DNA from 2 places in the Mesorhizobium sp. 113-3-9 genome. Region 2 is predicted to be linked to the other one. Evidence: riboswitches for the same ligand, from Rfam matches in the RefSeq annotation. Region 2 holds a riboswitch; the other holds the start of a gene.
What was found. Region 2 has a riboswitch for cobalamin ahead of metE (5-methyltetrahydropteroyltriglutamate--homocysteine S-methyltransferase). Riboswitches for the same ligand answer to the same signal wherever they lie in the genome.
Positions count from the first base shown of each region.

Region 1: it holds a riboswitch for cobalamin, as region 2 does, so the genes downstream of both, metE (5-methyltetrahydropteroyltriglutamate--homocysteine S-methyltransferase) here and metE (5-methyltetrahydropteroyltriglutamate--homocysteine S-methyltransferase) in region 2, are expected to answer to the same signal.

Region 1 is NZ_AP023246.1:7,068,470-7,072,171, forward strand. Features, by position in the region: gene MesoLj_RS33810 (cytochrome P450 family protein) at 1-1,115, shown strand, start outside; partial or broken gene MesoLj_RS33815 (cytochrome P450) at 1,082-1,369, shown strand; cobalamin riboswitch at 1,644-1,843, shown strand; gene metE (5-methyltetrahydropteroyltriglutamate--homocysteine S-methyltransferase) at 1,960-3,702, shown strand, end outside.
Region 2 is NZ_AP023246.1:6,821,306-6,825,007, forward strand. Features, by position in the region: gene MesoLj_RS32760 (multicopper oxidase family protein) at 1-1,336, opposite strand, end outside; cobalamin riboswitch at 1,539-1,752, shown strand; gene metE (5-methyltetrahydropteroyltriglutamate--homocysteine S-methyltransferase) at 1,855-3,702, shown strand, end outside.

The DNA of each region.
Region 1 (3,702 bases), 250 kb from region 2:
GCGATCTGGTGACCTGGGCGGCAGCCCGTCACCAGACGCTCAGGCAGATGCTTTCCGACCAGCGTTTCAACAAGGACTGGCGACAGTGGCGGGCGCTGCAGGACGGCGAGATTCCCGAGGATCATCCGCTGATCGGGATATGCAAAGTGGACAACATGACCACGGCGCACGGCGCCGATCACCGGCGCTTGCGCGGCCTGCTGTCCAGCAGCTTCGCGCCCAGTCGGATCGCCTTGCTGGCGCCACGGGTCGAACAAAGCGTCGATCGACTCCTGGCCGACATGGCGCAGCGCGGCGGCAGTGCCGATCTGATGAGCGAGTTCGCCGCTCCGCTGCCCACCAACGTGATCGCCGAACTGTTCGGTTTGCCGGACGAACAGCGCGAAGAGATCGTCGCGCTCACCTACAGCATGGCCAACACCTCCGCCACAGCCGAAGAGGTGCGACAGACGCGGCAGCGCATCCCGGAGTTCTTCCGTCGCCTGATCGCGCTCAAGCGGGGCCAGCTCGGAGATGATCTGGCTTCGGCCCTGATCGTCGCCCGTGACAAAGGCGAGCTCGTTTCCGACACCGAGCTCATCGACATGCTGTTCATGGTGCTCTCTGCGGGCTTCGTGACCACCGCCGGCGTCATCGGCAATGGCGTGCTGGCATTGCTGACGCATCCGCAGCAACTGCACTTGGTGCGCAGCGGCCAAGTTCCGTGGTCACAGGCGATCGAGGAGATCCTGCGCTGGGGCAGCTCAGCGGCCAATCTGCCGTTCCGCTATGCCACCCAGGACGTGGAGATCGACGGATGCATGGTCCGCCGCGGCGATGCCGTCCTGATGGCGTTCCATGCGGCGAACCGGGACGAACAGGCCTTCGGCCCCGGCGCCGACAGGTTCGATGTCACCCGGCGGCACAACCCGCATTTGTCGTTCGGTGAGGGGCCGCATGCCTGCCTGGGCGCTGCGCTGGCGCGCCTGGAATTGCGCTGCGCCTTCCCCGCGCTGTTCGGGCGGCTGGAGGATCTGGCGCTGACCATCGCCGCGGAGGACGTCGTCTACATTCCGTCTTACGTCATTCGCTGCCCGCAGCGCCTGCCGGTCACCTTCCGCCCTTCCATCGCTTAGAGAGTGCGGCATTCACCCCGGATTCGGTGATTCTTGGTTTGCCGGAGTGGCTGGTCTCGCGCGAGGGGGGGCGAGCATGCCCGGTTACGCACGATCGTGGCGCCGGCGTTCAGCAACCGAGGGTGAAGCTGCTCGCGGAGCAGGTCGAGGCGAGCGCCGCGCAGTTTGTCGAGACGCTGGCGGCCCGGCCCCAGTCCGCCCACCTGCGGCGCCACCTCTTCTTTCCGCTTGCGGCCATGGTCATCAGCGCGCTGGAATGCGCAAGCACGCTGAGCGAAGCCGAGCGGGAACAAATACCGGGATTCCCGGCTGACCGTGACGACCTGGCCCGACTTTACGCCCTTTGAGCCCGGCGACCTCGATCTGATCCGGCGTCGCCGATGGGGACAAGGATCTCTCCGAGCCTGCACTGATAAGAGGCGGCATCGTAAGCGGCTTTGGGCGAAAGAGACCGATCAGCGCAAGGGCATTATTCGCATCATCACATAAACATCTCGTTATATGCATTGACAAGGAGCGAAGCTGCTGTGATTGTGCGCATGTCGTGGTTCTCCGCGCGGCACTGCTGTAGCGGAGCTAAGAGGGAAGCCGGTGCGATGCCGGCGCTGCCCCCGCAACTGTTAGCGGCGAGCCAAGCCCATTGGTGTCACTGAGGCGAACGGCCTCGGGAAGACGGGCAGAGGCTTTGACCCGCGAGCCAGGAGACCTGCCACGACGAACAACGTCCACGGGCGGGGTGTCTCGGTGGCCGCGGTAGCTTGGCTTCGTGCCGCCTGCTTGCGCGTTCCTTGTCCCCACGCCCCAACCATCGGGGTATGGCATGACTGTCTCTCAACAAATTCCAGTGGCAACGCTCGGCGTGCCGCGTATCGGTCGACGGCGGGAACTCAAATTCGCGCTTGAAAGCTACTGGTCCGGAAAATCTCCCGCTGCCGACCTGCTCGCGACGGCGAAGGCGCTACGCGCCGCCAGCTGGAGGGAGCAGCACGATCACGGCGTGTCGAAAATCCCGTCCAACGATTTCTCGCTTTATGACCATGTGCTCGACACCGTCATCATGGTCGGCGCCGTGCCGGCACGATACGTCTGGACTGACGGCGAGGTCCCACTCGATACCTATTTCGCCATGGCGCGCGGCGACCAAGGTCAGGCCGCTGATTGTGGACATGCCGGTGACGAGCATGCGGCCAACGGGCATGGCCTTGCCGCGATGGAAATGACCAAATGGTTCGACACCAACTATCACTACATTGTGCCGGAACTTACCGACGATCAGAGCTTTGCCCTCTCGTCGGCGAAACCGGTCGATCATTTCCTCGAGGCCAAGGCGCTCGGCATCCACACGCGCCCGGTCCTGCTTGGACCGGTTAGCTTTCTCAAGTTGGCGAAGTCACCTGAGGAAGGTTTCAACCCTATCGCGCTCCTGCCACGGCTGCTGCCCGTCTACGAGGAGCTCCTGCGGAGGCTGAAGCTCGCGGGAGCCGATTGGGTGCAGATCGATGAGCCGGCGCTCGTGGTCGATCTGGTTCCCAACGAACGGGATGCCCTCCAATTCGCCTACTGCCGGCTGTCAAAAGCAGCACCGGAGTTGAAGATCATGGTCGCTACCTATTTCGGATCGCTGGGAGACAATCTCGAGACCGCAATTTCTCTGCCCGTGGCGGGACTGCACGTCGATCTCGTGCGCGCTCCAGAGCAGTTGGAGACCGTCGGCCGGCTCGCGCAGAAGGAACTTGTGCTCTCGCTCGGGCTGATCGACGGCCGCAACGTCTGGCGCGCGAACCTGCCTGCCATACTTGACCGCATCAAGCCGATCGTCGCCGGCTGGCCGTTGGACCGCGTGGAGATCGCCCCGTCCTGCTCGATGCTGCATGTGCCGATCGACCTGGACATGGAGACGGCACTCGATGCGGACGTGAAATCGTGGCTCGCCTTCGCGGCGCAAAAAACCGACGAGCTGGTCGTGCTCGCCCGTGCCCTGGCTGAAGGCCGGGACGCGGTCGCCGCCGAACTAGAGGCGTCGGCTGAGGCTGCCGCCGCTCGCGCGACATCCGCTAAGGTGCATGATCCGCTCGTCGAAGGTCGGGTCGCCAGCATCAAGGTCGCCATGACGCGCCGGAAGAGCGCATTCGCCGTGCGCTCCAAGCTTCAGGCCGACACGTTTGGCTTGCCATCCTTCCCCACCACGACGATCGGCTCCTTCCCGCAAACAGCCGAGGTTCGCAAGGCGCGGGCAGCCCATGCCAAAGGCGAGCTGAGTTACGTCGACTATGAGGCGTTCCTGAAGAAAGAGATAGAAGCCGCCGTTCGCTGGCAAGAAGAGATCGGACTCGACGTGCTGGTCCACGGCGAATTCGAGCGCAACGATATGGTGCAGTATTTCGCCGAGCAGCTCCGCGGCTTCGCCTTCACGCAACACGGGTGGGTGCAAAGCTACGGCTCGCGCTTTGTGCGACCCCCGATCATCATTGGAGATGTGTCGCGACAACAGCCGATGACACTACACTGGTGGCGATACGCCCAGTCGCTGACGCTAAAGCCGGTGAAGGGCATGCTTACCGGCCCGGTGACGATCCTCAACTGGTCC
Region 2 (3,702 bases):
GCAGCAGCCAGTCGCCCGGATTGTCGGCGACAAAGCCGAGTTGAACCTTCTCGTTGGGCTGGATGAGATAGGTGTCGGAAATCAGCGGCTGCACTTGGCGTGTCGAGGACGACAGCACCTTGAAGCTCATGCCATGCAGGTGCATCGGATGCGACTGCGGCGTCAGGTTCTCCATGTCGATGACATAGCTCTTGCCGAGCTTCAGCTCGGCCAGCGGCGCGGTCGGATCGGATGTATCGCCTGGCCACGGCACCTTGTTGATGGCCCAGAAGGAGTAGCCGAGCGAACCGCAGATGCCGTCGCTCGGGACGTTTTCCGCCGTGGCGCTGAGTGCCAACGAAATATGCTGGGCGGCGGTGAGATCGACTTCCGCCACCGGATTTGCTTCCAGCGGTGGAAGATCGCGAACATCCCGCTTGAGCGAACTACCCGTCGCGTGCAGGCTAGCCAGGATTTTTGGCTTGGTGCCCCTGACGTCTCGCAGGCTGACGACCGCGCCCTCCTCGTCCGGCATGCGGATGGCGAGTTCCATGCGCTGGCCCGGCCCCAGCAGCAAGGCATCGGGCGAAAAACGCTGCGGCACCGGATTGCCGTCCAGCGCCATCACGATCGCCTCGGCGCCGTCGACCCGAAAGGCGTAGATGCGGGTAACGTCTGATATCGCAACCCGCAGGCGCACCAGCCCGCCGGCCGGCGCGTCATATTGCGGCTGGTCGAGCCAGTTGGCGGTGCGCACCGTGCCGTAGGTGCCGGTCCTGGCGGCATCGCGCGGCCGGAACTGATCGATGAACTGGCCGTCGTCGCCAAGACGCCAGTCGCGCAGATTGAGGACGAACTCGGCGTCGAATTTCGGATCATTCGGATTCTCGACCACGATCACGCCGGTCAGGCCGTGGCCCATCTGCTCCAGCGTGTTGCAATGCGGGTGATACCAGAATGTGCCGGCGTCGGGCGGGGCGAAGGCGTAGTCGAAATGATCGCCGGTGTAGACATAGGGCTGCACCAGGAAAGGCACGCCATCCATCTTGTTGGGCAGACGAATGCCATGCCAATGGATGGTCGTCGGATCGTCGATGGCGTTGACCAGGCGCGCGGCGAACGGTTCGCCTTTCTTCATCCTCAGCACCGGCGGCATTCCGGCGCTGCCATAGGTCAGCACATTGTTGGTCGGGCCGACGTCCATCAGGCTGGCCTGGATTTTCGCCGTCTGCAGCACCACCGGTTCAGGACTGGCGGCGGCCCAGCTGCCGAGCCTGCCAATGGCCGAGAGCCCGACCCCGCCGGCGCCAGCAACGGCTGCCATTTTCAAGAGCCCGCGGCGTGTCAATCCGGTCATTCAGCGCTCCAACTGCAAAGCGTGGGATTTATCGTCGCCTTGGATCACAGGCCAGCCACCAGTGCAAATGCCGATATTGGCACACCGCATCTCGCCATTACCATGGCGATGTTGGTGGCATTCGCCAGCGATCATAGCGTCACAAACACGTAAAGATATAAACATCTCTTTATATCTTTCTTGACATGAAGCCTGTGTTGGTGGAACATGGTGGCGTCGTGGTTCTCCGGTCCTGATCGAGGTCGGAGCTAAGAGGGAATCCGGTGAGCATGGCCCGTGCCATGGCGATGCCGGAGCTGCCCCCGCAACTGTGAGCGGCGAGCCGCTGTCCAGGATGTCACTAGGCAAATGCCTGGGAAGACGGACAGAAGCGACGACCCGTGAGCCAGGAGACCTGCCCCGACGAACTGAAACGTCCACGGGCGGGGTGTCCCGGTGGTAGCCTGCAGGCCGCGGCCTTCGCTGCTGGTTCTGCATGCATCCGCTTGACCCATGCCCCCAACCTTATGGGGTATGCAATGTCTACTTTCTCAGTCCCGACCGCCACGCTCGGTGTTCCACGCATCGGCCGGCATCGCGAGCTCAAGGCCGCGTTGGAAAGCTACTGGTCGGGCAAGAGCTCGGCCGAAGACCTGCTCCAAACCGCCAAGCGCTTGCGCGAGGCCAACTGGATCGAACAGCGCGATCGTGGCATCACGAAAATCCCCTCGAACGATTTCTCGCTCTACGATCATGTGCTCGACACGGCCATCATGGTCGGCGCGATTCCGAAAGCCTATGGCTGGAACGGAGGCGAGGTTCCGCTCGACGTCTATTTCGCAATGGCGCGCGGCGATCAGGGCAACGACCATGAAGCTTGCGCCCATGGCGGTCACGCCCACGGCGTTGCCGCGCTTGAGATGACGAAGTGGTTCGACACGAACTACCACTACATGGTTCCCGAACTATCCGCCGACCAGACGTTCGAACTCCGTTCGACCAAGCCGCTCAGCGAGTTTCGCGAGGCCGCAGCCCTCGGCATCCGTACGCGCCCGGTGATCCTCGGCCCGGTCACCTTTCTCAAGCTGGCCAAAGCGCGCGGCAGCACTTTCGACCCGATAGCGTTGCTGCCAAGGCTGCTCCCGGTTTACGCCGAGCTTCTCAAGCAATTGTCGCAGGCCGGTGCCCGCTGGGTGCAGATCGACGAGCCCTGCCTCGTGCTCGACCTCGATGCTGCCGAACGCATCGGTCTCGAACTGGCATATCAGACGTTCGCGGCGGCGGCTCCCGATCTCGACATCATGCTGGCAACCTATTTCGGCGCGTTGGGCGACAATCAGGAAACGGCGCTGGCCTTGCCTGTCGCCGGCCTGCACATCGACCTTGTGCGGGCGCCGGAGCAGTTGGAACCCGTTGCCCGCCTGTCGCGAAAGGACCAGGTCCTTTCGCTCGGATTGATCGACGGCCGCAACGTCTGGCGGGCCGACCTGCCCGCCATTCTCGACCGCATCCGCCCGGTCGTTGCCGGCTGGCCGCTCGACCGCATCGAGATCGCGCCCTCCTGTTCGCTTCTGCATGTCCCGATCGATCTGGAGCTGGAGACCACGCTCGATGCGGACCTCAAATCCTGGCTGTCTTTCTCGGTCCAGAAGATGGACGAGCTGACGCTGCTCGCGGAGGCGCTTGTCGAAGGCAAGAGCGCGGTTGCGAAGGAGTTGCAGGCATCGGCCGAGGCCGTCCAGTCCCGCGCCACATCGCTCAAGGTGCATGATCCGCTGGTGGAAGGCCGGCTGCTGGCTGTCACGGAGCCGATGCGGCGCCGGCAGGGCGCGTTCGCCGAGCGGCGCGAGTTGCAGGCACGAAAACTTGGCCTGCCGAACTTTCCGACGACCACGATCGGCTCGTTTCCGCAGACCCCGCAAGTGCGCAAGGCGCGCTCCGCTCATGCCAAGGGCGAGTTGAGCTATATCGATTACGAGGCCTTCCTGAAGAAGGAAACCGAGACGGCGATCCGCTGGCAGGAAGAGATCGGCCTCGACGTGCTGGTTCACGGCGAGTTCGAGCGCAACGACATGGTGCAGTATTTCGGCGAACAACTCGCCGGCTTTGCCTTCACCAAACATGCCTGGGTGCAGAGCTATGGCTCGCGCTATGTCCGGCCGCCGATCATCTTCGGCGACGTGTCGCGGCCACGTCCGATGACGGTCTCGTGGTGGCACTATGCGCAGTCACTTACGGACAGGCCGGTCAAGGGCATGCTCACCGGGCCGGTGACGATCCTCAACTGGTCCTTCGTGCGCGACGACATCCCACGCAGCGTGGCCTGCCGCCAGATCGCGCTCGCCATCCGCGACGAAGTGGTGGACCTGGAGGCGGCGGGCGCGGCA